Regions from separate parts of the Photobacterium panuliri genome, predicted to be linked through region 3. Evidence: predicted binding sites of a transcription regulator. Region 3 holds the regulator's gene; each other region holds the start of a gene.
The links. Region 3 encodes PurR, which represses purine synthesis genes. Its sites were predicted from a motif close to TNANGNAAACGTTTNCNTNA; they were not measured.
Positions count from the first base shown of each region.

Region 1 (10,116 bases), 1.4 Mb from region 3:
TCTGAAATGGATTATTCTGATGGTGCTGTTTAATGCACCGGGCAACGAGAGCGCCTACAGCCAGATGGAAGAGCTGCTGTACGGAATGGAAGACGGCTATATTCACTAAGCTGAGTGGATGTAAGAGGTAATCGCCTGTAATGTCAGGAAAAATTGACTCAGAATTATTCACCGCACATGCCCATGCACTTGACGGCTCCTGTCCGCAGTGTGGTGAGACATTGGTGATCCGTAACAGTAAGCGCGGTCCATTCCTTGGCTGTTCGGGCTACCCTGCGTGTGACTATATCAAGCCGATGGGCCAGAACGATGGTCATATCGTGAAATATCTGCAAACCCCCTGCCCTGATTGCGGTGAGGAGTTGGTATTGCGTCAGGGGCGTTATGGGATGTTTATCGGCTGTAGCGGCTATCCTGAATGCCACCATATAGAATCCCCTGAAAAAAAAGCACCGTCGACTGACGTTGCCTGCCCCGAATGCGGGCGTGGGCATTTGTTGGAGCGTAAATCGCGCTACGGAAAGGTATTTTATGCCTGTGATCAGTATCCCGCATGCCGTTTTGCGGTCAATGCCAAACCTGTGGTCGGTCGTTGTCAGCAGTGTGGGTTCTCCTTGCTGATCGAAAAGAAACTGGCCAGTGGCATTAAGTTGCAGTGTGCGGATCGTCGTTGCCATGCTTACCAGGAGCCGCAACAGAACTAGCGGACAGCAATGTGTCGGATGAAGAAAAGCCTGCCTGAGCAGGCTTTTTTTATGGCTGGAATATCAGCGCAAGGCGGGGAAGCTGGCAGGATCGAGGTAGTTTGCGATTGAGGCCAATGCGTCTTTGAGCTCCGCCTGCGAGTTGGCACATACGTTGATATGCCCCATTTTTCTCCCGGTTCGTTTTTCTTTGCCGTACCAGTGGATATGGCAATGCGGCTCTGCCAACAGGGCTTCGGGAAGGGTATCCTCCCCGAGGATATTGATCATCGCGGTGTGGCGTAGCAGGGCGGTCGAGCCCAGTGGCAGCCCCGATACGGCGCGCAGGTGGTTTTCGAATTGGCAGGTTTCCGCGCCTTGCTGGGTCCAGTGGCCGGAATTATGGACCCGAGGGGCGATTTCGTTGACTAGCAAGGTTCCGCCGACATCGAAAAACTCAATGGCCAGTACTCCGACGTAATTGAGCGATTCGGCCAGGGCCCGGAACATGCCTTCTGCCTGTTGTTGCAGCTCCGGGTTATCGGTGAGGGCCGTGGAGAGGCTGAGCACGCCATTAGTGTGAATGTTCTCGGCCAGAGGATAGACGGCAATTGTGTCGTCTTTGGCCCGTACCCCAACCAGCGAGACTTCGCGGTCGAACGGGACGAAGGCTTCGGCAACGATCGCTTGGTTGCTGGTTTGATCTAGGCATTGGGTTATTTCGTCCCAGATAGCTTCGAGATCGTCTCCTGGGCGAAGGCGCCATTGGCCTTTTCCGTCATAGCCGCCCAGTGAGCTTTTTAAGACCAGAGGCAGCCCGACGGTACTGATGGCCTGATCCAGATCGGCCCGTGTCGCGATGATTTGGTACCTCGCATTGGCGACCCCCGCATTGTCGAGCAGGCTTTTCTCCAGACGGCGATCACCGCCGGCCTTGATGGCTTGTGCTGATGGGAGGAGCTTGCCGCTATTGGCACAGGTGTCGAGGATGTCATGGGGAATATGCTCGAATTCTGCCGTGATGACGTCGGCGTAGGTAATGGCGGTGTTGAGCCCCTTGAGCATCACCTGTTGGGTGAGAGGATGGACGACGTTGCCGGTGGTAACGTCGTAGGCAAAGACTTCAATGTTCAGCGGCGCACCGGCCAAGGACATCATTCGGGCGAGCTGTCCTGCTCCCAATACCAATACACGCATTTATGCTTCCTCTGCCGGGTCTGGCTGGCTCAGTACGGTGTCTGTTTGTGTCCGGCGGAATGTATCGATGGCCGCCATTATCTGGCTGTCTTGAGTACCGATGATCTGTGCGGCGAGCAGTCCGGCGTTGGCAGCTCCTGCCTCCCCGATAGCCAGAGTGCCGACGGCCACGCCCTTGGGCATCTGGACAATGGAAAGTAGGGAGTCCATGCCTTTTAGCGCCCGGGATTGGACAGGTACGCCCAGGACCGGCAGGCTGGTGAACGCTGCGGTCATGCCCGGTAGGTGGGCCGCTCCGCCTGCCCCGGCGATAATAACCGTGATGCCGCGACTATGGGCTGTTTCTGCATATTCCGCCAGCAGGTGGGGAGTTCGGTGGGCCGAAACGACCCGGGTTTCATAAGCAATACCGAAATGATCCAGCATGTCTGCGGCGTGCTTCATGGTAGGCCAGTCCGATTTTGAGCCCATAATGATTCCAACTTTCATCCGATCTCCTTTGCAGTTGCTAACAGCGGGTACCTCGACAGGTTTGCTGCATTATACGGAGAATTTATCGCAAGGAAAACGTTTGCGTCGGTGGATTTGCAACAATTGATAACGGGCATGGCGTTGTGGCTAAGGAGTGGTAATATACGTAAACAGAACGTTAAAACAGGCATGGGCCTAGTAAATAAAAGAGGCGTGAGTGGAGAACCTTGAGAATGTAGTGGCAGCGCTGCGTCAGGAGCAGGTGATTGCCTACCCGACCGAGGCTGTCTTTGGTGTGGGCTGTGATCCGGATAGCGAGCAGGCTGTTATGGCGTTGCTGGCACTCAAGCAGCGGCCTGTAGAGAAAGGCTTGATTCTGATTGCTGCGAATTTTGAGCAACTTAAGCCTTATGTTGATGATAGTCAGCTGAGCGACGAGCAAAAGCAGCGGATCGTTGATTCTTGGCCGGGACCGGTGACGTGGGTGATGCCGAAGAAGCCGGGTGTGCCGCATTTCTTGACCGGTCAGTTCGATACCATCGCCGTTCGGGTTACCGATCATCCTCAGGTTCAGACGCTGTGCGAGGCATTCGGCAAACCGCTGACTTCAACTAGCGCTAACCTGACTGGCGAGCCGCCGTGCCGAACGGTTGCTGAAGTCGAGTTGCAGCTGGGTGGAAGGCTGGCTGCGATTTTTGACGGGGAGACGGGCGGTCGCGACAATCCGTCGGAGATCCGTGATGCCGTTACCGGAAAGGTTTTCCGACAAGGATAAAGGCTTATGCATAGTGTTGATAAAGAGGCGGTAAAGGCGTTTTTACTCAATCTGCAGGACAACATCTGTTGCTCGCTTGAGCAGCAGGATGGCGGGGGCAGTTTTGTTGAGGACGCGTGGCAACGTGAACAGGGCGGCGGTGGCCGGAGCCGGGTCTTGCGAGACGGTAAAGTGTTCGAGCAGGCGGGGGTGAATTTTTCGCATGTCTTCGGCGACCAAATGCCGGCATCGGCGACGGCACACCGGCCTGAATTGGCTGGGCGGCGTTTCGAGGCTATGGGCGTATCGTTGGTGGTTCACCCTCGCAACCCTTATGTTCCAACCTCCCATGCCAATGTCCGCTTTTTTATTGCCGAAAAAGAGGGTGAGGCTCCGGTATGGTGGTTCGGTGGTGGCTTCGACCTGACGCCATTCTATCCTTTTGATGAGGATTGCCAGCATTGGCATGATACAGCCAAAGCACTGTGCCAGCCATTTGGCGATCATGTCTATGCCGAGCATAAGGCCTGGTGTGACCGCTACTTTTACTTGCCGCACCGTGATGAAACACGGGGCGTGGGCGGATTGTTCTTTGATGATCTCAATCGGTGGGGGTTTGCCCGGAGTTTCGAGTATATCCAAGCCATTGGCCAGGGATATCTGGATGGTTATCTTCCGATAGTCGCCAAGCGCCATACAACGGCGTATGGGGAGCGGGAGCGCCAGTTCCAGCTCTATCGTCGCGGCCGTTATGTGGAATTCAACTTGGTCTATGACCGTGGCACCTTGTTCGGCTTGCAAAGCGGGGGCCGTACAGAGTCTATTTTGATGTCGATGCCCCCGTTGGCTCGGTGGGAGTATGCTTTTAGCCCTGAGCCGGGCTCGGCGGAAGCCAAGTTATATGAGTCGTACCTTGTACCGCGAGACTGGTAACGGGCATGGCTGGCAAGGTTATGCTGTTGTTACCCACAGATAGGATCATCAATGGGATATAACAATATGGACAGATACGTGGTGTTTGGTAACCCGATAGGCCAGAGCAAGTCGCCTTTCATACATACATTGTTTGCTCGCCAGACGGGCCAGCAGATGGTTTATGAGGCGCAACTGGTTTCGTTGGATGGTTTTGCCTCGGCAGCTACGGCATTTTTTGGGGCTGGAGGCCGAGGTTGTAATATTACCGTGCCGTTCAAGGAACAGGCGTTTGCCTTCGCTGATAGGCTGACGGAGCGTGCGCGGCTTGCCGGGGCGGTAAATACCCTGAAGAAACTCGATGACGGAGTGATCTTGGGGGATAACACCGATGGTGCCGGTTTGGTTCAGGATCTGATCCAGCATAATGTACCGTTGGCGGGTAAGAGAGTGCTGCTGGTCGGTGCCGGTGGGGCAGCGCGTGGCGTGATTTTACCTCTGTTGGAGCAGAAGGTGAGCGAGTTGGTGATAGCCAACAGGACCCAGGATAAGGCCCTGCTGTTGGCGGGAAGTTTTGCGCAGCATGGCGCAGTATCGTCAATGTCTTTTTCCGAGCTAGGCGGTGAGGTTTTCGATGTCATTATTAATTCGACCTCCGCAAGTTTGAGTGGCGAGTTGCCAGGACTCCCTGCCGAGGTGATCCATTCTCAAGTCGCTTGCTATGATATGGTTTATGGATCAGAGCCGACGGTTTTCACTCGGTGGTGCAAGACTCATGGGGCGAGGGTTGCATTGGATGGTCTTGGTATGTTGGTGGGACAGGCTGCCGAGAGCTTTATGCTCTGGCGTGGGATCCGTCCGGGGGCGGGGCAGGTTCAGCGAGAACTTCGCCGGGTTTTACAACAATAGAGAGTGGCGATGAACCAAGATATTTTGTTTGCGGATATTCAATTTTGGAATAGCGAACGACAGGCTGTGGGTTTTCCCGCACAGCAAGGCGGGGCGCTAATCCATTGCTGGGTTACACGTGCTTGGCTTGAAGGGCAAGCCGGGCGATGTTTGGATGAGGAATCGGAAATCCTTTCTGTTTTTTCATCGCTCCGGTTTGATCTCGAAGACTTGGCTGAAGCCGCTATTGAAGATGAGTCTTTTGATGCTCAGGGAGAGATCGTGCTTGGTTAGTCCGTTGCCGGCATGATGTAGTCGTTTTTAAGTTGGACATAGTTGCTGGCTGATGCCAACAAAAAGGCGCGTTCATTATCTGTTAATGGGCGCGCTTTTTTAATGGGGCTGCCCATATAGAGAAATCCGCTTTCAAGCCGTTTGCCAGGTGGAACTAAACTCCCTGCACCTATCATCACCTCGTCCTCGATGATGGCTCCGTCAAGAATAATGCTACCCATGCCAATCAGTACACGTTGGCCGATAGTACAACCGTGTAGCATGGCTTTATGCCCAACCGTTACATCATCGCCAATAATAAGGGGGAATCCATTGGGGTGGAGCTTTGATGGACGGCTTACATGTAAGATGCTGCCATCTTGTATGTTGCTCCTGAGGCCTATATGGATATGGTTCACATCGCCGCGAGCGACGACGAGGGGCCAGATACTACTGTCTTCGGCCAATCTGACATCACCGATAATGATAGAAGAGGGGTCAACAAAGGTTGAGGGTGACAGTGTTGGATATATGCCTTTATAAGGACGATGGCTATTTTTCATAGAGAAGACCTAATTATATAAAATCATCTAATCAATAATTAGCTGATAAAATAGTCGATAACATCGAAAAACAGATGCTTTGTTTGAATTTTGTCCACTTGGGGCTAAAAAACAAATTTATTTCTATTATCCCCTTGCTAATGTGATCGAACGCTCTATAATGCGACCCCACTGACACGGAAAACGGTAGCTAAGGCAGCCAGTGAATACGGTGTCGGTATTGTTCTTTAACAATTTGACCATGCAATCTGTGTGGGCACTCGTGAAAAGATTTAGTCAAAAGATTTAAATCAGTGAACTGAGTGACCATTGATACTTTTAGTATCCACAGTCAATTCTTTTTGGTTCTGCTTTTTTATAAAAAAGTGGAAACAAGAAAATCAGTAATCACTGAGCCGTTTCTTCGGAAACACAAAAACTTTAATTGAAGAGTTTGATCATGGCTCAGATTGAACGCTGGCGGCAGGCCTAACACATGCAAGTCGAGCGGTAACATTCCAAAAGCTTGCTTTTGGAGATGACGAGCGGCGGACGGGTGAGTAATGCCTGGGAACATGCCTTGGTGTGGGGGATAACCATTGGAAACGATGGCTAATACCGCATAACGTCTACGGACCAAAGAGGGGGACCTTCGGGCCTCTCGCGCCAAGATTGGCCCAGGTGGGATTAGCTAGTAGGTGGGGTAACGGCTCACCTAGGCGACGATCCCTAGCTGGTCTGAGAGGATGATCAGCCACACTGGAACTGAGACACGGTCCAGACTCCTACGGGAGGCAGCAGTGGGGAATATTGCACAATGGGGGAAACCCTGATGCAGCCATGCCGCGTGTGTGAAGAAGGCCTTCGGGTTGTAAAGCACTTTCAGTAGGGAGGAAGGCAGTGTCGTTAATAGCGGCATTGTTTGACGTTACCTACAGAAGAAGCACCGGCTAACTCCGTGCCAGCAGCCGCGGTAATACGGAGGGTGCGAGCGTTAATCGGAATTACTGGGCGTAAAGCGCATGCAGGCGGCTTGTTAAGCCAGATGTGAAAGCCCGGGGCTCAACCTCGGAATAGCATTTGGAACTGGCAGGCTAGAGTCTTGTAGAGGGGGGTAGAATTTCAGGTGTAGCGGTGAAATGCGTAGAGATCTGAAGGAATACCGGTGGCGAAGGCGGCCCCCTGGACAAAGACTGACGCTCAGATGCGAAAGCGTGGGGAGCAAACAGGATTAGATACCCTGGTAGTCCACGCCGTAAACGATGTCTACTTGGAGGCTGTTCCCTTGAGGAGTGGCTTTCGGAGCTAACGCGTTAAGTAGACCGCCTGGGGAGTACGGTCGCAAGATTAAAACTCAAATGAATTGACGGGGGCCCGCACAAGCGGTGGAGCATGTGGTTTAATTCGATGCAACGCGAAGAACCTTACCTACTCTTGACATCCAGAGAACTTAGCAGAGATGCTTTGGTGCCTTCGGGAACTCTGAGACAGGTGCTGCATGGCTGTCGTCAGCTCGTGTTGTGAAATGTTGGGTTAAGTCCCGCAACGAGCGCAACCCCTATCCTTGTTTGCCAGCGCGTAATGGCGGGAACTCCAGGGAGACTGCCGGTGATAAACCGGAGGAAGGTGGGGACGACGTCAAGTCATCATGGCCCTTACGAGTAGGGCTACACACGTGCTACAATGGCGTATACAGAGGGCGGCCAACCAGCGATGGTGAGCGAATCCCACAAAGTACGTCGTAGTCCGGATTGGAGTCTGCAACTCGACTCCATGAAGTCGGAATCGCTAGTAATCGTGGATCAGAATGCCACGGTGAATACGTTCCCGGGCCTTGTACACACCGCCCGTCACACCATGGGAGTGGGCTGCACCAGAAGTAGATAGCTTAACCTTCGGGGGGGCGTTTACCACGGTGTGGTTCATGACTGGGGTGAAGTCGTAACAAGGTAGCCCTAGGGGAACCTGGGGCTGGATCACCTCCTTAACGATATGACTGCGCTTTTGACGCAGTGTCCACACAGATTGCTTGGTGAAATGGTTTTGGAACAGGCAAGAGTGCTAATCAATAACACCCGTTATTGATTAACGCTTTTGCGTTATGCTCTTTAACAATCTGGAAAGCTGACTAGTAAATTCAATCGAACGATTGATTTATAGTTTCTACTCTAACGAGTAGGAACGAGTTCTCAAGCAACACACATTCAAGTGTCTTGTGTAAGAAGTCCGGCAAAACAACGTCTATCACAACTCAGATAGACAACCTTGGTTGTTTGAACATACGAAACCTCTTGGGGTTGTATGGTTAAGTGACTAAGCGTACACGGTGGATGCCTGGGCAGTCAGAGGCGATGAAGGACGTACTAACTTGCGATAAGCCAAGACGAGGCAGTAAGAGCCACTCGAGTCTTGGATTTCCGAATGGGGAAACCCAGCTGCATAAGCAGTTATCTCAATGTGAATACATAGCATTGTGAGGCGAACCGGGGGAACTGAAACATCTAAGTACCCCGAGGAAAAGAAATCAACCGAGATTCCGGCAGTAGCGGCGAGCGAAACCGGATTAGCCCTTAAGTTGAATTGGCACTAGGCGAACACGCTGGAAAGCGTGGCGATACAGGGTGACAGCCCCGTAGCCGACGGTGCCTTTACAGTGAAATCGAGTAGGACGGGACACGTGTTATCCTGTCTGAACATGGGGGGACCATCCTCCAAGGCTAAATACTCCTGACTGACCGATAGTGAACCAGTACCGTGAGGGAAAGGCGAAAAGAACCCCTGTGAGGGGAGTGAAATAGAACCTGAAACCGTGTACGTACAAGCAGTAGGAGCAGGCTTCGTCCTGTGACTGCGTACCTTTTGTATAATGGGTCAGCGACTTAATTTTAGTAGCAAGGTTAACCGTATAGGGGAGCCGTAGGGAAACCGAGTCTTAACTGGGCGTTCAGTTGCTAGGATTAGACCCGAAACCGAGTGATCTAGCCATGGGCAGGTTGAAGGTGAGGTAACACTTACTGGAGGACCGAACCGACTAATGTTGAAAAATTAGCGGATGACTTGTGGCTAGGGGTGAAAGGCCAATCAAACTCGGAGATAGCTGGTTCTCCCCGAAAGCTATTTAGGTAGCGCCTCGGACGAATACTACTGGGGGTAGAGCACTGTTAAGGCTAGGGGGTCATCCCGACTTACCAACCCTTTGCAAACTCCGAATACCAGTAAGTACTATCCGGGAGACACACGGCGGGTGCTAACGTCCGTCGTGGAGAGGGAAACAACCCAGACCGCCAGCTAAGGTCCCAAAGTTATCGCTAAGTGGGAAACGATGTGGGAAGGCTCAGACAGCCAGGATGTTGGCTTAGAAGCAGCCATCATTTAAAGAAAGCGTAATAGCTCACTGGTCGAGTCGGCCTGCGCGGAAGATTTAACGGGGCTAAGCGATACACCGAAGCTGCGGCAATGCAATTTATTGTATTGGGTAGGGGAGCGTTCTGTAAGCCGCTGAAGGTGTCCTGTAAGGGGCGCTGGAGGTATCAGAAGTGCGAATGCTGACATGAGTAACGACAAAGGGGGTGAAAAACCTCCTCGCCGGAAGACCAAGGGTTCCTGTCCAACGTTAATCGGGGCAGGGTGAGTCGACCCCTAAGGCGAGGCCGAAAGGCGTAGTCGATGGGAAACGGGTTAATATTCCCGTACTTCTTGCTATTGCGATGGGGGGACGGAGAAGGCTAGGTGGGCCTGGCGACGGTTGTCCAGGTTCAAGTATGTAGGCTGATGGTTTAGGCAAATCCGGACCATCTCAAGGCTGAGATACGATGTCGAGGCACTACGGTGCTGAAGTCATTGATGCCATGCTTCCGGGAAAAGCCTCTAAGCTTCAGATAGCAAGGAATCGTACCCCAAACCGACACAGGTGGTCGGGTAGAGAATACCAAGGCGCTTGAGAGAACTCGGGTGAAGGAACTAGGCAAAATGGTACCGTAACTTCGGGAGAAGGTACGCTTCTGACGGTGAAGTCCCTCGCGGATGGAGCTATCGGAAGTCGCAGATACCAGGTGGCTGCAACTGTTTATTAAAAACACAGCACTGTGCAAAATCGAAAGATGACGTATACGGTGTGACGCCTGCCCGGTGCCGGAAGGTTAATTGATGGGGTTAGCGCAAGCGAAGCTCTTGATCGAAGCCCCGGTAAACGGCGGCCGTAACTATAACGGTCCTAAGGTAGCGAAATTCCTTGTCGGGTAAGTTCCGACCTGCACGAATGGCGTAATGATGGCCACGCTGTCTCCACCCGAGACTCAGTGAAATTGAAATCGCAGTGAAGATGCTGCGTACCCGCGGCTAGACGGAAAGACCCCGTGAACCTTTACTACAGCTTGGCACTGAACATTGACCCTAC
Region 1 covers NZ_CP197192.1:432,922-443,037, forward strand. The annotation lists gene ACSF8X_RS02175 (DUF494 family protein) at 1-109, shown strand, start outside; gene ACSF8X_RS02180 (DNA topoisomerase family protein) at 141-704, shown strand; gene ACSF8X_RS02185 (5-(carboxyamino)imidazole ribonucleotide synthase) at 768-1,880, opposite strand; gene purE (5-(carboxyamino)imidazole ribonucleotide mutase) at 1,881-2,369, opposite strand; gene tsaC (L-threonylcarbamoyladenylate synthase type 1 TsaC) at 2,569-3,126, shown strand; gene hemF (oxygen-dependent coproporphyrinogen oxidase) at 3,133-4,038, shown strand; gene aroE (shikimate dehydrogenase) at 4,105-4,926, shown strand; gene ACSF8X_RS02210 (DUF1488 family protein) at 4,936-5,199, shown strand; gene ACSF8X_RS02215 (gamma carbonic anhydrase family protein) at 5,196-5,741, opposite strand; rRNA gene ACSF8X_RS02220 (16S ribosomal RNA) at 6,163-7,707, shown strand; rRNA gene ACSF8X_RS02225 (23S ribosomal RNA) at 8,024-10,116, shown strand, end outside.
Region 1: the regulator PurR is predicted to act here: its motif matches at 2,440-2,459, upstream of purE (5-(carboxyamino)imidazole ribonucleotide mutase).

Region 2 (10,116 bases), 600 kb from region 3:
TCCTGACTGACGGATCAATCTACCGCAACTACGGCAAACCGGATCAGGCAGAAATGAAGGTAGCAACACCAGCAGGTCTGTCACAGTTCCAGTTCCCTGCGGGCTCTATGGGACCGAAGATCGACGCTGTATGCAAATTCGTGAACTCTGGTCGCGGCAATGCTGCTATCGGCTCCCTGTTTGATCTAGACCGTATCATCACTAACGAAGCGGGTACGCTAATCAAAGAAGGCGAAGGGATCGAGTACTACTGATTTCCAGATCTTGAATAACACCTCTTGCTAACACCACAAAGCCCCTTTACGGGGCTTTGTTCATTCTCGACACAATATAACGGGATACTTTATCGCCTGACTTGACTTCTGGCATACGAGGTGGCGATTAAGCGGTTGACCAACACCGACTGCTTGGCCTTATCCGCTGTTTTTAGCTCACGCAAAATACGGCTGATTTCCCCATCGAGATATTTCGCCGTTTTGCTACGGGTCATTGCTTGAACGACCTTCAGGCCATTTTCCGGCAAGGGTTGCCGCAGTGCCCACTGGTAACTGTATTCATCAGGCTCATCGCCTGTTTGCCCAACACCGCGCTTGGCGCTTTTCCGCTCACCCTTATCGACCCTTGTCTTTTTCGCCAATGGCGAACGTTCATCTATTTTGATATCCCCTTCCCGTCCCAGGTGGCGACAATATGCTTCAGCGACAGGGCTTGAATAAGAGGGCAAGTCCCCTACCTGATACAAGGCAGGCCCCAACTCGGCGGCAATTGCCAACTTGGTTTCAGCAACAAAGCGGCTCGCATTCGTCGCCTTGCCGGCAGGCCTCTCGGGTTCAGTGTGATAAATAACCGCTTGCCTCTTGGCGCGCGTCAACGCCACGTAAGCCAAACGCCTTTCTTCTTCGATATCGGCCCCGACACTGTTACCCCCCATTCTGATATAGGGGAAAGCATCCTTATCCCAAAACGGTAAATGAACATGCTCATACTCACATCCCTTTGCTCGAAATATGGTTGTCAACTGCACGCCATTTTGCCGCTGCGTGTCATCCTGCTGAGCCGAATGCACCCCTGACTGATAGGTATAATACTCAAAATATTGCAGTGCCTGTTTACAGTTCTGATCCATATTGTCGAGCACCGTTTCAACGCTATCCAACCGCTCGATGGCTTCTTCTATCTCACTGGCCGTCGCTTCGGTTTTCCAGATCCAACTATCTAGGCCGCTTTCGTTCCTGTACTGACGGAAAACCTCATGGGCCTTGAAACTGCTTTTTTTCTTGAGCCTCAACAACAAATCCAAACGCTCTACAAACGTTTCCAATTTCAATGAGGGGTTGGCTTTCTCATAACGACGGATAAACGTCAGCCACTGGCCAGGCTCCATGCCAGCCAACTGCTCACATAGCGGTTTCAGGGTCTTGTTCGGCACATAGCAATGAGGGTAACTATTGAAATTGAATAACATGACGGAACGCTTACCCGAATCGGCTTCGTCATAGCCCCCCGTCGCCCACGACATCAATGCCATAAGCATCGACACTTCTTTACTATGGGCCAGCACGGATGGCACCGGCATATGATAAGGCAACTGCTTGCTGAGGAAGGCCAGTTCGAACAACAGCGTCTGCGACCAGCGACGAACCAGTATCGCAATCTCCGACGGATTACCACCTTGATCGATATAGTCTTTGACCGACTGAAGAATCTCGCCAACCTGACGAGATGAGCCACAGCCAACCACTTTGGTATCACGGCTTTCAGGCGTCGCGGTGGTTATAAAATCACTGAATCGTTGCTTATTATTGGCAATAAGGTGGCTGGCAGCCAATGCCAGACTATGGCCAAAGCGAAAAGTCTGCGACAAGGTATAAACCGTTGCCGGCGCAAAATCCTGCTCAAAATTAAGCATGAACTGCGGGGCACTTCCCCGCCACTTGTAGATACACTGATCCACATCACCCACGGCCAATATCTGAGCCTGAGGGCCTAATAATTGTTTTAGCAACCGGTATTGGGCAGTATTGATATCCTGAAACTCGTCCACCACGATTAATTTGCATCGTTGGTGCAGGCGCGCGCGAATAGCCTCGTTGCTTTCGAGCAACTTCACGCTCTCCACCAGCCAGTCATCAAAGAACAATAATTTGAGTTCCTTTCGGCGACGCTCGAACTCCTCGTAACAATCGATAATAAACAGGTAGTCCCGATTGATATCAGCCAGTTTGAAAACCTCGTAAGGCGGCAACATATAGGCCTTTACCAAACCGATGAAGCTAAGCAGCAACTCAATGGTCTTTGGATCTTTGATCATTTGCTGGCGGATATAGGTCGTTTCCTTGCCGGAAAATTCGCGCAAGATCAACTTAACCAGCGACTTGTCACTTTCCCCGCTCTGAAAATCTACCCTGAAACCCGTTTCCCTGAAAAATCCCGATTGATTGAGAAACTTCAGGCAAAAACTATGGAACGTGTGTACTGACACCGGTTGGTTGATCCCGCTACTGCGGAGTTTTTCCTGAAAATCCCCGCGGATATCCCGGTTGAACATCAAGACCAGCATCTCTTGTGCAGGAAGTTGCTGTAGCTTCTGGCCAATTAAGCCCACCAGGGTTGTCGTCTTACCCGTGCCAGCACCAGCAATGCAAAGTGCATTACCGGCCCCGTGGTGAATAAATTCGGTTTGTTCAGGTGTATAGCGGGTCATTGTTTGCCAATCACTGTCAAAGAGCCGTTTATTTTGCCATAAACCCACAGCGCTCACCGAATAGAAAATAGCCTTTTGAACATTCCGCTGGAGCCATTATCCCGAACTTGGAAAATAAATTTACGCAAACGTTTGCTTTTATGGCTGCAAGCCGAATTAGCTTCTGATATTATCGCAGGCATCGAAAGGCTGCGGAGCAACACTTCCGCATGAATAAGCCCGACTGACACCGGTTTACCTTCGTCCACTTACCGAAATAGGAATTCGCCATGAGCCTTGCCGATCAAGTTCTCGCCGTTAATGATGACCTGCCAATCCGTACCGACAAACCCGTTCATAGCGGCAAAGTGCGCTCTGTGTACTGGCTGACAGAAAAAGACAGTCGTCGTCTGATCAAAGAAAAAGGCTACAACGTCCAACCGGATGCCCCTCTCGCTATCATGGTCATCAGCGATCGTATATCAGCATTCGACTGTATCTGGCATGCCGAGGGCGGCTTAAATGGCGTTCCGGGCAAAGGAGCCGCGCTCAATGCAATCTCCAACCACTGGTTCAAACTGTTCCGAGACAATAACCTAGCTGATAGCCATATTCTGGATATCCCCCACCCGTTTGTATGGATTGTTCAAAAAGCCAAGCCGGTGATGGTTGAAGCCATCTGCCGTCAATACATCACCGGCTCCATGTGGCGTGCATACAGCCAAGGTGAACGCCATTTCTGCGGCATCGAACTACCGGATGGCTTGAAAAAAGATCAAAAACTCCCATCGCTTTTGATGACCCCCTCTACAAAAGGGATCCTCAAAAATATCCCGGGCGTCCCCGAAGTTGACGATGTCAACGTATCCCGACAAGATCTAGAAAACAACTTCAGCGCCTTCAATTTCAGCCACCCTGACGATATCAGCCATTACGAAAAACTCCTGCAAGATGGCTTCGAGGTGATCAGCAATGCGCTGTCCCAAATTGACCAGATTTTTGTTGATACAAAATTCGAATTTGGCTACGTGACCGATGCGGCCGGACAGGAAAAGCTCATTTATATGGATGAAGTCGGCACGCCAGATTCATCGCGTATTTGGGATGGCGCGGCCTATCGTGATGGTGAGATTGTTGAGAACTCCAAAGAAGATTTCCGCCAGTTCCTACTCAACTACTTCCCTGACCCTGATATCCTATTAAACAAAGACCGTATGGATGAGCGATTTGCCCTCGCTCGTGACAATGACTTACCAGTCAGCGCACTTATGGATATTTCTAAAACATATACTGCAATAGCCGAAAAGATCACTGGGCAAAAAATCGAACTTAGTGATAATCCCAAAGCTGAAATCATTGCCATATTACGTGATGAATACTCGCTGATCGACTAACTATTGCCCCCTTTGGCTTAGGTTATTGCTTTCAACCAAGCGGCGCCTAAGCCAATCAGAGCTATTCCCAAATAAACCTATCCGCGACGGAGACTTTCAATTTTGGCGGGCAGCATTTTAAACCCTTCAAAATGCGTAGAAATAGAAAACAATAATTCCATCGCCTGAGTCTTCTGCTCTAAATCATAGAGCCCCTCGCGCTGCTTGAGCCTAAACTGCTTCGTTGTGGTCTCAAGGTGCTCACGCAAAACAGCCCCTTCTTTAGTTGCCATTTCTTTGTAGTTTTCACATGCTGGCGTTTCCCAGCCATCTTGCTTGAGTAACGTCATTTGAACATAACACTTAACAGCCGTTATACGCAGTTCCGATGATCGTTGTTCCAAACTCACTAAATTATCTAATACAGCATCAGCACGAGCTGGCATGGATAAAATCATCAATGTCAGGGGAATAATATACAGCTTCATTCAATAGCTCCAAAATATAGAAGACTCTCTACAGCCAATATTATTCACCCCCTTTAATATGTCATGATTCAAAATCAATCTTTTCAATTAATTCATTGACTTAGTAACACTTTTTCGATGACCTTCACAGCTAAGCCCTTACATTTCATGTAATTACATATTATTCAGAAGCATCTCACTCATGAAGCAAAGCACTTCAAACTCACCTCACATCAATAAAGACAACCCTATGATGTAATTTCACAAATAGTCTTTTTACAACCGATTAATACGCGCTGATTGACAGACAGGTCATAGCATAAAACATAAAAAAACCCCGCAATGGCTCAGCCATTACGGGGGTTTTTATTGGGATGATTATACTAGATCGAATCGGTCTGCATTCATCACTTTGGTCCAAGCGGCAACAAAGTCTTTCACGAATTTTTCTTTGTTGTCATCTTGTGCATACACTTCGGCGTAAGCACGCAAGATAGAGTTAGAACCGAACACCAAGTCAACACGGGTTGCCGTCCATTTTACATCACCGGTTTGACGAGAAACGATGTCGTAAGAATTACGGCCAGTTGGCTTCCAGTTGTAATTCATGTCTGTCAGGTTAACGAAGAAGTCATTCGTCAATGCACCGACACGGTCAGTGAACACACCATGAGTGCTATTGCCATAGTTGGCACCGATAACGCGCATACCACCTAGCAGTACTGTCATTTCAGGCGCAGTTAGACCCATCAATTGCGCGCGGTCTAGCAGCATTTCTTCTGGTGCTGATGCGTAGTGCTGTTTCTGCCAGTTACGGAAACCATCGGCTAGTGGTTCAAGTACCGCAAATGACTCAACATCGGTTTGCTCTGCCGTTGCGTCACCACGACCAGGTGCAAACGGTACCTCGATATCAAAACCAGCTTCTTTCGCCGCCAATTCAACGCCTAGGTTACCGGCCAGTACAATCACATCGGCAACGCTTACGTTGCTTTCAGCGGCAATACCTTCAAGAACAGACAATACGTTGGCCAGTTTTTCTGGTTCGTTACCTGCCCACTCGTTTTGTGGCGCTAGGCGAATACGCGCACCGTTGGCACCACCACGTTTGTCAGAACCACGGAATGTACGTGCACTGTCCCAAGCAGTCGATACCAAATCGCTAATGCTCAAATCAGTTGATGCAATTTTCGCTTTTACAGCAGCCACATCGTAATCGGTACGACCAGCAGGAACAGGATCTTGCCAGATTAGCTCTTCAGCCGGTACATCTGGACCTAGGTAACGAGCCTTAGGCCCCATATCACGGTGTGTCAGTTTGAACCAAGCACGGGCGAACACATCAGAAAAATGCTCAGGATCATTGTAGAAACGCTCTGAAATCACACGGTAGTCTGGGTCCATTTTCAGGGCCATATCCGCATCAGTCATCATTGGGTTACAACGCAGGCTGGCATCTTCTACGTCAGCTGGCTTGTCTTGCTCTTCGATAGACACAGGTTCCCACTGCCATGCACCCGCTGGACTCTTGGTTAGCTGCCAGTCGTGGTTCAGTAGCATCTCAAAGAAACCGTTATCCCATTGTGTTGGGTTGGTTGTCCATGCGCCTTCAATACCACTGGTTACCGTATCACGACCAATACCGCGAGAGGTGTGGTTGTTCCAGCCAAGGCCCTGCTCAGTCACGTCTGCACCCTCTGGATCTTTACCTAGGTGCGCCGCATTACCGTTACCGTGTGCCTTACCCACTGTATGGCCACCGGCAGTCAATGCCACGGTCTCTTCGTCATCCATACCCATACGGGCAAATGTTACGCGCATGTCTTCGGCTGTTTTTAGCGGATCTGGGTTGCCGTCAACACCTTCTGGGTTCACATAGATAAGGCCCATCATTACCGCGGCCAATGGATCTTCAAGATCACGGCCATTTGAATAACGGCTGTTTTCTGCATCACTAGTGGCTAGCCATTGTTTTTCAGAACCCCAGTACACGTCTTTTTCTGGCGCCCAGATATCTTCACGACCAAAGCCGAAACCGAACGTTTTCAGGCCCATTGACTCGTAAGCCATAGTACCGGCAAGCACGATCAAGTCAGCCCAGCTGATTTTGTTACCGTATTTTTGCTTGATAGGCCAAAGCAGACGACGAGCCTTATCAAGGTTCGCGTTATCTGGCCATGAGTTAAGCGGCGCAAAACGTTGGTTACCAGTGTTAGCACCACCACGGCCATCGTAAGTACGGTAAGAACCGGCTGAGTGCCATGCCATACGCACCATCAAACCGCCATAATGACCCCAGTCTGCAGGCCACCACTCTTGGCTGTTTGTCATTAGCACTTTCACATCATTTTTAAGCGCTTCTACATCCAGTTTCTGTACTTCTTCGCGATAGTTAAAATCAGCACCTAGTGGATTGGTTTTTGTATCATGCTGATGAAGAATGTCGAGATTCAGAGCATTGGGCCACCATGCAACATTGGATGCTTCAGATGATGTCATTGCGCCGTGCATTACAGGACATTTGCCGCCTGTGTGGTTGTCATGTTGATTCATGTTCACTCCATTCCCTATGTGGGTTTTATTCAGCGAAATACAAACAAAGTAAAAATTCGCTTATTATTTTGATTAGATTTATCGAAGATTCTTGCATTCTTGGCAGCGTCTGTGCGGGGCACTATCCACCACACGCTATAGCTACCTGAACTTATGGAATGAACAATACGCCTACTTTTACCCATCAGAAACGTGCTAGTACCTATTAATTTGATAGTTATAATTGATTAGTCACACAAATTAATCGCTGTATAGTAGTCTAGCCATACCTTGTAGGGACATGATGACGATTTTTTACTCACAAACAACGAATGGGATTGCTTCCAGCATGAAGAGTTACCTCTGTCCTCTTTCCACAACATAACTCTCGTAACTGGAGAATAAAATTCAGAACCATCTGAACATTCGCTTTGATTTCACCAATCAATCCGGCGGTATAATCATCGAGATCAATGATGACTCTTAGTTGATTCATTAGATTTTCCCTGATCTATTTTAACGATTTGAGTCTCTAGCATGTTTCGTATTTTCACATGAAAGTAGTATAAACATAAGAATTTAAATGATAAAATTTTAACAAATAAATACTCTAGAGATTTTCATGACCCCACAAGAGTTTGTAGAAAAATACCAAAATAAACAAATCGAGAGTAACATTACATACAACCAGTCATCAATTGTTTATTCCATTTTCAATCATGAGCGTTTAAAGCCTATCCCTTTTATATTTTCAGTATCTACAATAGTCTATCTACTTATTACGATCGCTATATTTATTGATAGCGGATTTAACCTTAATTTTGATACCAAATTCGTGGCATTGCTTTTTGCATCTAATTACTTACCAGCAATATTCGCCGCCTATCTCCAATACAGATATACCCTACCTATCATCATCAACTTTCAAAATAACACCATCCGGCAAGGAAAAAAGCCAAAGCTATTTCGTAACATTGTCTATATAGAAGTAGAGCGAGACAACATTAAAAGTAAATTAAGTAAGAGTTATGTAAAAAGACATCCTGATGAGGATTTACCCAAGATAACTGTTAATATTCATATGGGTATGTTTCGTCATTATTGCGTAGGAAGCTTTAAGTCAACGGAACTTGCCTATGAATATGCGACTGATTTAGCCTTGCTATTAGAACACAAATCTAGCGTCACAATTAGCAACCCATATATTCCATACACACAACTATGAATATTAATTTCATATTCAGCATATAGACTGATACCCTTTTGTTATGGAGGAGGATGGCTTTTGGACACATCATCCTCCTCTCAATGGTCGGGTTCTCTTCTTGATGCAGTTACCACTCACCAATGTGTTTAACTTAAGAGCTTCCAACGCTTTTTAATGCCGCGGCTTCGTTGTATCACATTTACGCAATATGCATATTAATCACATCACTCATATTGCAAAAAACAAGCAATACATACGAATAGGTATTAAATAAGTTGTTTTTGGTTCAATTCCACAAAGAGTTTTTGAACAACCACCGAACACTTTTCAATATCATCAAAACCAAGCCATGCTAACTCTTCAATTTCAGAGTCAGGTGCCAGATCACCGATATAATCCGCTTGATAACAACGTACCTGTACTACCGTTCCTTCCGGTTTGCCATCAGCAGGAGCAACAAATTCACCATAGAACGCCAATGACTCTGGATTAATCTCAACTGTCAGTTCTTCCTTGATTTCTCTCACCAATGCCTGCGCATCTGTCTCGCCCGGATCACGCTTGCCGCCAGGAATATAATAGGTCGATTTGCCTTTTGAGCGAGCACATAACACCTTGCCATTTTCAATCTGAAGCCATGCCAATTTATCAATAACTGTTTTCATTACTATTCCAATACATAGTTTGCTAATCGGGCATAACGTATAGTCAACGCCCTAATATGGCAAGGTTACATTAACCAATATGTTATGACCGTGTCGCTGTCACTTCTACTTTCTGTCCATCTGACAGGCCCGTCGCACCACGTATCACAATCTCCTTACCGATAGCCACATCGGCTTTGACTACGACATGGCCGTCTACACCGTATAATATTTCAACCGGGATAGCCTTGACCCTGGCTTGCTCTGATTCATCACGGTTTACAACAAACATCACCTTTCCTTGAGCATTAGTCACTATCGCGTCATGGGGTACCATTACCCCCTCCACGGTATAGCGTTCAGGGATTGCCACTCTTACAGGCTGGCCAATAACCAACGTCTGCCCTTGCGGCAGCAACCTAAGTTCGAGCAAACGCGATTTAACATCTGCGCTGGCCCCGACTGTCGATAACGTCGCTTCAAATTCCAATGCACCGGCGGTGATCACAAAACTTGAATTTCTCTCCAATTTCGCCGCAATGCTAATGGGGGCTTGCAACCGGATCTCCTGCTGACGGGTATTAACCAAATGCAGCATAGCCTCACCACGACTGACATATTCCCCTTCGCGCAGGTAGACTGTATTGACCGTTCCATCAAACGGTGCTCTCAATGTCGTTCTTGCTAATTGATCTTTTAACAAGCTGACCTGCAATCTGGCATTTTCCAATTCATACCGACGTACCGCCAATTCATGGCTGGCCTTGTCGCGGTCAGTCTCCGATACATTCATGTTGCGTCCGAGTTGTTCCAGACGATTTAGCTCCACAGCATAGTGCTCAACGTATGCCTTGGCTTTTTTTAGCTTCAACTGTTCAATTTTCAGCTGCAGTACCAACGCCTCGGCATCGACTTTCGCCAATACATCCCCTTTTTTAACCACTTGACCAAAATCAGCGACGGTTATTAGACGCCCCGTCGCTTCCATACTCAATTTGGCTTGCTGCGGACTATGTACTGTGCCGCTGTACCAACTTACCGGTGCCGTTGTTACCTGCTCGACAATACCCAGCGTCACCGGTTTTGCCGCCATAGCAGGAAAAGCGATCCATATAATGGCCGTGCCCCATATCCTCAGCCATGATGAAGATATCCCGTTCTTTGCCCATAGACTTGTAAAAGTCATTGTCTTTTCAGTCATTTCGTCATC
Region 2 covers NZ_CP197192.1:2,445,151-2,455,266, forward strand. The annotation lists gene ACSF8X_RS11305 (carbamate kinase) at 1-254, shown strand, start outside; gene ACSF8X_RS11310 (ATP-dependent helicase) at 344-2,704, opposite strand; gene ACSF8X_RS11315 (phosphoribosylaminoimidazolesuccinocarboxamide synthase) at 2,974-4,077, shown strand; gene ACSF8X_RS11320 (hypothetical protein) at 4,155-4,544, opposite strand; gene katG (catalase/peroxidase HPI) at 4,902-7,076, opposite strand; gene ACSF8X_RS11330 (hypothetical protein) at 7,678-8,280, shown strand; gene ACSF8X_RS11335 (NUDIX hydrolase) at 8,529-8,927, opposite strand; gene ACSF8X_RS11340 (efflux RND transporter periplasmic adaptor subunit) at 9,010-10,107, opposite strand.
Region 2: the regulator PurR is predicted to act here: its motif matches at 2,825-2,844, upstream of ACSF8X_RS11315 (phosphoribosylaminoimidazolesuccinocarboxamide synthase).

Region 3 (10,116 bases):
CCTCACCATCGGTAATTGCCCGGTCGAGATCATCAATACCGTAGGTAACAATATCAAAATCAATGCCTTGTTGCTTGGCTTCTTTCTCATTGAGGCCCACCCTTGCAACTTCCGGCGATGTGTAGGTCGCGGCAGGCAAGACGGAATAGTCAGCCTTGAATTTCTTGAATTGGCCAAACAGGCCATTGACGGCGGCATACCATGCCTGATGGGCGGCAGCATGGGTCAGCTGGAACGGACCTGCAACATCGCCGACGGCATAAATATTGGGATAGCAGGTTTGAAGATAGTCATTGACTTCCACCGTACCTCGCTCGGTTGTGGTAATGCCCAGATCCTCAAGGCCGAACCCCTGAACATTGGCAACACGGCCAAGGGCCAACATAACGGCATCAAACTCGATAACAGACTGGGTACCATCGGCCGTTTCGAGAACAGCGCGAGCCGAATTCTCTGAAGAGCCGTCAGAAGGCTCAAAGCGAACAGCCTTGTGCCCGATTTTCACAGATACGCCGTCGGCAACGAGGCTCTGTTGAACAAGCGTGGCTGCATCGCTATCTTCACGGATGAGGAGCTGTTCTGCCATTTCGACCAATGTAACTTCGCTGCCTAGGCGCTGGAAGCTTTGCGCCAGCTCACAGCCAATGGGTCCACCACCTAGTACCAGCAGGCGCTTGGGCTGTTGGTCGAGTTGCCAGATCGTATCGGATGTCAGGTAATGGACTTTGTCCAGACCGGGGATTGCCGGCACGAGAGGGCGGGCCCCCGTTGCAATGACGATATTGCGGGTGGTGATTCGCTCGCCATTCACTTCAATTTCCCACGGTGAGAGGATTGTTGCCTCGCCTTGGATACAATTGACGCCCAAGTTTGTGTAGCGCTCGATACTGTCATGAGGCTCGATTTTGGCGATAACCTGATGGATTCGCCCCATTACCTGCTTAAAATCAACGCTGGCTTTACCAGTATGGATACCGAACTCCTTGGCTCGGGTGATTTCAGCCATCGTATGGGCTGCTCGGATAATGGCTTTTGATGGGACGCAGCCCGTGTTGAGGCAGTCTCCTCCCATTTTGTGGCGTTCAATCAGGGTGACTTTGGCTTTGACCGCAGCGGCAATGTAGGCACTCACCAAGCCACCGGCTCCCGCGCCGATCACCACCATGTTCTGGTCAAAGTGGCTTGGCTTTTCCCATTGGGCGTAAAGGCGGCGTTTGTTGGTGATCCCCATTCCTGCCTTGGCCAATAATGGGAACAGGCCCAGTAATGCCAGTGAGATTAATACCGGCGCAGAGATGATTCCGCTCAGAGATTCAATCTGACCGAGCTGGGTTCCTGCGTTGATATAGACAGCCGTACCGGCCAGCATGCCAACTTGGCTGACCACAAAGAAAATACGGGTGCTGATAGGCGTTAACCCCATCAGAAGATTGACAAGGAAAAACGGGAAAATGGGTATCAGGCGCAGGGTGAAGAGATAAAAAGCACCATCTTTCTTGACGCCGTTGTTGATTGCGGACAGTCGTTGCCCGAATTTAGCCTGAACCCAGTCACGTAGGATGAAACGGCTGAACAGAAAAGCAAGGGTTGCGCCGATGGTACTGGCGAAAGACACCAGTAGCAGGCTCCACCAGAATCCAAATAAGGCGGCACCAAGGAGTGTCATAATCGCTGCGCCGGGCAAGGATAGGGCTGTGACAGCGACGTATACGGCAAAATACACCAGACTCGCGGTGATGGGGTTACTGGTAATCGTATCTTGCAGGGCGATCTGCTGTGCCTTGGCATTTTCCAGAGTGAAATAGGCCCCTAAATCAAACCCAATCCATAATCCGATTAGTGCGACAACGATTCCGGTTATTAGCAGTTTTTTTCTGTCCATATTGAGTGCTCCCGTTATTGGCCCTGCGGAGTGTCTGTCTTGTTGGTTGTGTCGCTATCTTGCTGCTGAGGCTGAATCGGTAAACTGCAAAACCCCTGCTCAGGTACATCAAGGGCGGTATTGAACTTGGCCGATAGGTTCTGAAAAGCAACCAAGGCGGTCAGTTCAACGATAGCATCTTCGTCATACCATTGGCTGAGGGTCGATAGCATATCGTCAGTAACTTTCTGGCCTGTGATCGTCATCGCTTCTACGTAGTGCAACACGGCAATTTCTTCTGCATTGAATAGGTTGCTGTGCTGCCAATTAGCCAGTGCTTTGATTTTTTCGACTGAATCACAGCGTTCAGCCAGCTTCATGCCATTGGCGTCAACACAGAAGGCGCAATCGTTGAGTTGCGAGACGCGGACGCAGATCAGCGAACGGATCACTGGTGCGAGGGGGGATGATGAGCGGTCAAGAAAGCCGAAAAAACCTGCGACTAGCCAGAATAAGGTTGGGCGACGCCCCCACAACTTGGCGGGATTGAGTACATTGCCGTAGTGTCGCTTCTGAAGCCACAGTAGGGGCCGGACAAAAATAGAATAACGACGTTTGGATGGGATGCGCACATTAACCTCTCTGAATGTCTATGGTTTGCAAGAAAAAACTGCAAGCCTGTCATTATCACCGATATGCTGGTGCATTTGTGAGACTAGACCTTACCAAGAGGCGGATTATTTCAGTTTAATTGAAAAAAGTGCTTTAAATTCTTTTAGTTGATGCTTATTTGTACAGTTCTGGGTTGGTTATTGGTAACCATATGTTTTGGCACGGCCTCTGCAATCAGCAAATAGCCGCAAACAGCGATGGGCACGAAAGCCAACAGCATGGTTTTACCGATATGGTAGTTTCGATACCAGTACTTCCTCGCTCGTATGCGCAGCAAGATGCCCCACAGTAGAAGGGAACTGTTACTGAGCAGGGTCCAGGTAACCGCATCTCTAAGAGCTGTGATCGACGTGTAATCCTGCTGTACGAGGAAGAGGGTTAGCATTGGGGGGAAAAGACTGATCAGGACCAGCCAGCGCATTAGGCGTGGCCATTTACCAAACGTATCCTTGAACACACGTTCATTTTGTCCCGGGAATGGTTTGGAATAACTCATACTACCTCCACGATTCAGTTGTGTTCATTCTAACCTTGGCCTGAACGAAAGAAAGTATGGAGCAAGATCAGCGAGTAGCTTTGTGAGGAGATTCAATATTTGACGGAGTCTGACAAAAATTTGTCATATCAATGTTGATCTTGTTCTGATTTGCTTGTCATGCTGGCAAAAAGGCGAGGTGTGGCGGTTGGTGTGTTCTGCTTCTCTTGAGACTTTGTCTAATGTCCTCGTTCTCACGCTGTTGTTTATATTTTTATGCCACTGAGTTTAGTGAACCTGTGTTGGGACTTTTATTACGGCGCCTTATTGCGCATGAGTGCATATATTTAATATATAAGTCAGCGATCAGCCTAATTATTACTGGATTATAAATAAATGGCAGGGTTAATTCATCAAGGGAATTTATAATTAATGGAATATAAATAAATCTTAATTATTATTAACGGGTTTAATGGTTTTATTAATAGGAATAAATAAAAAAAGAGACCCGAAGGTCTCTTTCTAAATTCTGTTTATTAATACCTAAATTAGTTTAGGTCATTCAAAAGTTGTTGACGGCGTTCTGGTGGAATAACTGTCCAGTGTCTGCCGCTGATTGCGCCTTCTAGTTGCCATAGCATATCGATGGCTAGGCTGCCGCTGTGTGTGGCTTGTAGGGCTTTAAACGCATTGATTGAGCCAGCATTTTTTAGCTCTTCAATGGTAGCGATGCCTGCTTTCTTCAGCATACGCTCGTTGGCTAGGCGCAGGTTTGGTAGATCTTTGATGCGCTCTGGGCCTGTGGTTGTCTTGGTGACTTTATCAACTTGAGCTGCCTCAAGTGATTGTTTTGCATGCTCTAGAATTTTTTCTGGTTGCTGCCACCATTCTTCAGGAATGGCATAGTGCTTGGTAACAACAGGAAAGCCACGCTTTTTATAAATATATGGTTCTAAGCCTGCGTCTTTGAATCCAGTTTCATTAGAAGCATTAGCACGCAGGTGAAGTTTATTATTTACGACTAGCGCGAACATCGTTTCGCCGGAAAAAATACCATAACCACCAAACATAGAACGTGATTTGATATTACCAAAACATTGGAATAGTCGTAATGAGTCTTTAAGTACTGGTTTGTCCATGTGTCTTCTCTGTAAATAAGTTAGAAGTCACCAAACAACAGAGCGTGGAGAAAGAATAGCAAAGATACACAACTGGTTATGTCAGACAATAGCGAATATTTTCTGAAATGATGATTGCTATATCCATCGGCAACCCCGCTACCTTAAGTTGAATAAAAAATAGGGATATATTCAGCTCTTAGGCCGGAAGCTTTGCGTCCCTACCTTTCGATAGGTTTGCCTTGTTCGTGACCTGGTAAGAATATCATTAGTTGATAAATTTGAACTTGCTCCCAATTTTGGTTTTGTGATCCTTGTCACATATTTTCATTCAGATGGCTGATAAAGGCAACGCATTTTTGATTTTCGTTCGATAAGTATCGGTCAAAATTGTAAAAAAAGCCGGCCTATGGTAGGCCAGCTTCTTGTATTGTCATCAGATTGTGTGACGTGTAATTAGTTGAGTTTCTTCACTGATTTTCGCTCAACCAGTTCAGGAGTCATCTCGAACACTTGGTGTGCATGTTCTTTGTCTTTTACGCGATGCATCAAAATCTCAACAGCACTTTTGCCCAATCGACGCTTTGGCTGGTGGATTGTGGTCAATGGTGGTGAAAAGTAAGGTGCTAGATCGATATTGTCGTAACCAATGATAGAGATATCATCCGGTATACGGATTCCTGCTTGTTGGAAGGTACTGATCAGACCCATCGCCATGATGTCGTTGAAACAGAAGATAGCAGTTGGACGTTCTTCCATTGCGATTAAGGCATTTGCTGCGACAACGGCAGATTCACACTCGAAGTCACCTTCCAGAATCCAATCTTCGTTGACAGGCAAATTCGCTTCGTTCATTGCCTTGCGGAAACCTTTAAGGCGATCGCGGCAAGCAGCCTTTTCGCTGTGGCCTGTCAGGCAACCAATTTTCTTGTGACCATGCTCAATGAAGTATTTAGTCGCTACATAGCCACCAAGTTCTGCATTGTCTTGGATCTTATCTGTATGTGGGCTCTCTGGACCCCAGTCCATGATAACCATTGGTAGATCTTTTTGGCGCTCTAACAGTGCAAGCAGTTTTTCGTCCAGATCAGAACACATGACCAACAGGCCATCTACGCGTTTTTCAGCCAGCATTCGCAGATAGTCGCGCTGCTTGTCGAGGTTTCCTTCGGTATTACAAAGGATAAGTGTGTAACCCTGACCATAGCAGTACTCTTCAACGCCGTGGACAACTTCAGCGAAGAATGGGTTGGTTGACTTGGTTACCAGCATACCGATAGTGCGAGTTGTGTTGCACTTCAAGCTTCGCGCAACGGCACTCGGTGCATAGTTAAGCTCGTCAACGGCTTCCAAGACTTTTTTCTGTGTTGCTTCTGCGACGAAGCGAGTTTTGTTGATTACGTGAGAGACGGTGGTCGTTGAAACACCAGCCAAACGCGCAACATCTTTAATCGTTGCCATAGTTATTCTTCTAATAAGATAGAGGTCAGAGGACCTAACTGAAAGCTTTACCCAAAAGAGTAGTGAACTTATCCACATCTGCTGTAATTACAGTTCACTATTCTATTGAGTACAGCGAGTAGAAACAGCTAAAGCCGCATCACAAAGGGCGGCATAGCTCGTCGTTCTGATCGACGTATAGAATAGCGTAACAAGCAACGCACTGTTAGTTTGCACCGTGTAATCGCTTGCGTTCACATTTTACCGAGTGTGGATAAGAGTGCAATAATTCTTATCGAAGAAATGAAAAAATCTTGATGGCGGTCATCATTTCTATCCGTGAGGCTTATGATATTACAATGGGATAGCCATAAACAGGATGGGGCATGACCGATACCCGCCAACCATAGACACGTTCAATATTGCTACTGGTTAGGACTTGGTCAGCGTTTCCATCTGCTTGGATACGACCGTGGTTCATAATCACCAATCGATCGGCATACTGTGAGGCCAAATTTAGGTCATGAATGACCACAACAACGGCAGCGCCAGATTTGGCCATGTCTTTGGCTACCTGCAAAGTATTGTGCTGGTGGGCAAGATCAAGCGCCGATGTCGGTTCGTCAAGCATCAGTATACATTGATGGCCAGCTTCGCTGAGCTGGGTCAATACCCGAGCAAAATGCACGCGCTGTTTTTCCCCGCCTGAAAGGCTAGGGTAAAGTCGGTGGGCAAGGTGGTTGACATCGACCCGTGTCATGGATGCTTCTGCAACGGCCTGGCATTTTGTATTGGGTAGATCAAGTGGCATACCGCCGAGCTGTACGACCTCCTGTGCGGAAAAGGCAAAAGTCAGGCCGCTGTGTTGTGGCAATACGCCAAGATGCCTAGCCAGTGTTTTGGGTGACCATTGCTCACGTAGATGATCGAAGTAGTACGTTTTGCCGCCTGCCTCTATTTCCCCGCAAAGCACTTTTAGCAAGGAGCTTTTCCCCGCACCGTTAGGCCCGAGCAGGGCGGTTAGCTCACCGCTTCGTAGCTGAATGGAAAAGTTCTCCAGCAGCGTTTTCCCGCCAAGTGATAGGTTTAAGTTACGGGCATCTATCGCAATTGGGAGATGGGGCGATGGGGTCGTCATGACATTCTCCCTTTTTGTTGAGTTAGCAAGATAATAAAGAACGGAGCCCCCAGAATAGCGGTGATGATGCCGACGGGTAGCTCTGCGGGAGCGGCAGCTATACGTGCAAGCATATCGGCAACCAGCAGGATTAATGCCCCGATGAGCGCTGATAGTGGGAGCAGCGTTTTATGGTTGGGGCCAGCCAGTATTCGCCCAATATGGGGGACGATAAGGCCGACAAAGCCAATAACCCCTGTCAGAGAGACGGCAATACCGACACCTGCCGCACACAGAAGAATCAAGCGACGTTTTAGCTGTTGCACATTAATGCCGAGGTGTTTGGCTTCTGCTTCACCTAGTAATAGGGCGTTGATGCCATTCGCATCGCGGTAAAATAACGTCAGAAGTGTGGTAAGAGTGGCAAAAGCCAGACCGATCCCCGGCCATGTTGCGCCGGCCAGCGAGCCCATACTCCATAAAGAGAGATCGCGCAGAGCCTGATCATCGGCAAAGTAGTTCATCAACCCCAGTGCGGCACCTGAAAGCGCACCGATGGCCACACCTGCAAGTAGCATGACAGTAACGGATGTTCCATTTTTATCTGTGCCTAATTGATAGACGAGATAGGTGCTTACCGCGCCGCCTATGAAGGCGAAAACAGGAACCGTTCCCAGTGTAAGCAGCAGAGGGTATGAGGCGACAAGGGGAGCAAAAACGACGATGGCAATTGCGGCACCAAGGCTGGCTCCCCCCGAAACCCCGATTATGCCAGGGTCAGCCAGCGGGTTACGAAAAAGCCCCTGCATCACGGCGCCGCATAACGCCAAAATCGCGCCAATAGCCATTCCCAAGAGGGTTCTTGGCAAGCGGATTTGATGAATAACAATGTCAATGTGCGCGGGCAGGTTGGTATCCCACGGGGCGAGAGCCTTGACGCTATCGGAAAAGGATATCGCCATCGGGCCGACCACCATTGAGGTGATGATGGCAAGCGCGAGTAAACAAAGGCCGGAAGGAAAGAGAATGCCGGCCGATAGTCGTTTTAAATGCATAGTAAGTACTGCTGGCCTATGCCAAGGTGATAATTAGTTAGGGTAAAAAACGCGGTTAAGACGTTCAGCTTCGCTAAGGCTCTTGAGACCAAGACCGCCAATTAAAGCGGTACCATCAATGGTTGCCAGCGCCTTGTTTTGGCCCGCAGGGGTAGCCGCAAGTAGAGGCATTTTTTTAATCAACTCATCCACTGAACCGAGGCTGTGCATGGTGCGCGAACTAAGCAAAATAATGTCTGGCTGCATTTCAACAATCGCTTCCATCGAGATAGGTTTGTAGGCACTGACCGAATCAGCTGCCGGGTTTATTGCACCAGCCAATGTAATAACGGTGTCTGCTGTGGTGTTTCGGCCGGCTACGTTAGCGGGGCGGCCATCATGGAGCATCAAGAACAGTACCTTTTTCGGTTGATGCTGGCCTGATAGGTTTTTCTCTATGGCTGCGACTGTTTTTGAGACTTTGCTCTTGAGTGCCAAGGCTTCGTTGTTTTTGCCCGTCACGGCACCAACTTGGTCGATGCGTGTCATTAGGTCATCGACGGTTTCTCCAGCGTTGACGACATCGACGCCGATGCCAGCTTGTTTGATCAAATCGAGTGTTGATGACGGACCCATTTCGTTGGAGCCGAGCAAAAGAGTGGGCTCAAGGGCAATTAAATTCTCGGCAGATAGTTGGCGGTGGTAGCCCAGTACAGCAATGTTGTCATCGATGAGGCCTTTGCTGGTGATATCGACTGCAATAAGTTGGTTTTGCGCCTGCATGGCATAGATGAGCTCGGTAATAGCAGCGCCGGCACTGATAATACGCTCTGAAGCCAGGCTTGACTGTGATACGACAAGAAGGGTGGCTGCGAGTGCGAAACGCTTCATGATTTGTCCTCTTCCATTAAAAGTTGGGTAGCTTTGATCTGGTTCTGTTGAAGAAAGGCCAGCAATTTCAGCATATTTTCTACAGATCCTGTTTTATCGGCCCCAATGACAATGGGTTTGTCCGGGTTGGCTCGTGCTTCTGTCAGTAGTTGTTCCTTGAACGATGACCAGTCATCAATAGGTTTGCCTTGCAGTGCCCAATAAGGGGCATTGGCGGTGATGTTGATTGTGATTGGATCCGATTGGGTTGATTGCAATATTTCGGTTTCTGTCTGCGGCAAATCGACTTCTAGAGATTGCAACTTGACGCTTGCTGTTAGCAGCAAGAAAACCATCACGATAAAAATAATATCGAGAAGGGGTGTCAAGTCAGGTTTGAGCTCATCATCAATGATGACGCTCTGGTGTGTCTTAATCATCGTGATGCCTCGACAGTCTCTGATGTGAGGGGTGAGGCTGCTGATTTGCAAGACGGCTCTAGCGATAGTCCTTCAAGCCATAAATTGCAGTGATTGAGGCTATGCTCCAATTTGCCGGTTATCTTATCTGCCCACAGCCCCAAGAGCTGCGCCCCGGTGATCGCCGGTAAGGCAATCAGCAGGCCTGCGGCCGTTGTACGCATGGCAAGACCGAGTCCGTCAGCAAGGTCATTGGGGGTTACCGAACCGCTGCTCATAGCGATGCCTTTGAACATATCGATAAGACCCAGAACGGTGCCGAGCAAACCAAGCAAGGGGCTGATCACGCCAATAAGCGCTAATAGCTTCAGCCCAGAACGAAGCTGGCTTCGTTTTTGTTGAAGCCAAATACCCGCCGCATCTTCGCGCAACGTCTTGGCGAAGTGGCGATGGGCGATGAGCATTGCCACCCCCTTGTAGAGCAGTGGGCGCTGACCTTGAAGTTGGTTGACGAGGTTGTCGAGTGTTGACTCGTCATTGCGGTTTTGCGCGGCGAGCAGGGCGTTGATTTTGCTGCGGCCAACTCCGGTACAGAGCAATACCTGTATCAAGCGTTCAAGAAGGATCATCACGGTCAGAGCTGAACATGCCAGAAGTGGCCAGGTCATAAGGCCGAGCTGGTTCTCTAAATTGGTTAGGGTTTCCATGGTTAATTTAACTCAAAGCGAACAGGGATTTGGACGCGGTGGGCAATGGCTTGCCCATCGACGATATGCGATGAAAAACGCCAGCGTTTAATCGCCTTTATAGCGGCGTCATCAAGAATGTTGGCACCGGATGACTGAACGAGAGTTTGTTTGATTTGCCTCCCCGTTTCATCTATCCAGACCTCAACCATCACCATCCCCTCGATCCCCCGTCGTTTGGCCATTTTGGGATAGCTGACCGGACTAGGGCGGGTGGCAAAGGTAGGCTTGCTAACAAGCTGGGGATTATTGTTGACGCCAGATGACGCCTCTGCGGTTTGGGCTGGAACCGAAGGTGCCTCGATGTGTTTTTCTGATTGGTTTTTAGGCTCTACTGTTTTTTTGTGAATAACGGGTTTTGGCT
Region 3 covers NZ_CP197192.1:1,841,618-1,851,733, forward strand. The annotation lists gene lpdA (dihydrolipoyl dehydrogenase) at 1-1,882, opposite strand, end outside; gene ACSF8X_RS08560 (carboxymuconolactone decarboxylase family protein) at 1,897-2,493, opposite strand; gene ACSF8X_RS08565 (hypothetical protein) at 2,637-3,029, opposite strand; gene ACSF8X_RS08570 (TfoX/Sxy family DNA transformation protein) at 3,557-4,147, opposite strand; cyclic di-GMP riboswitch class I at 4,273-4,378, opposite strand; gene purR (HTH-type transcriptional repressor PurR) at 4,583-5,587, opposite strand; gene ACSF8X_RS08580 (heme ABC transporter ATP-binding protein) at 5,913-6,704, opposite strand; gene ACSF8X_RS08585 (FecCD family ABC transporter permease) at 6,701-7,738, opposite strand; gene ACSF8X_RS08590 (heme/hemin ABC transporter substrate-binding protein) at 7,772-8,608, opposite strand; gene ACSF8X_RS08595 (ExbD/TolR family protein) at 8,605-9,027, opposite strand; gene ACSF8X_RS08600 (MotA/TolQ/ExbB proton channel family protein) at 9,024-9,713, opposite strand; gene ACSF8X_RS08605 (energy transducer TonB) at 9,716-10,116, opposite strand, start outside.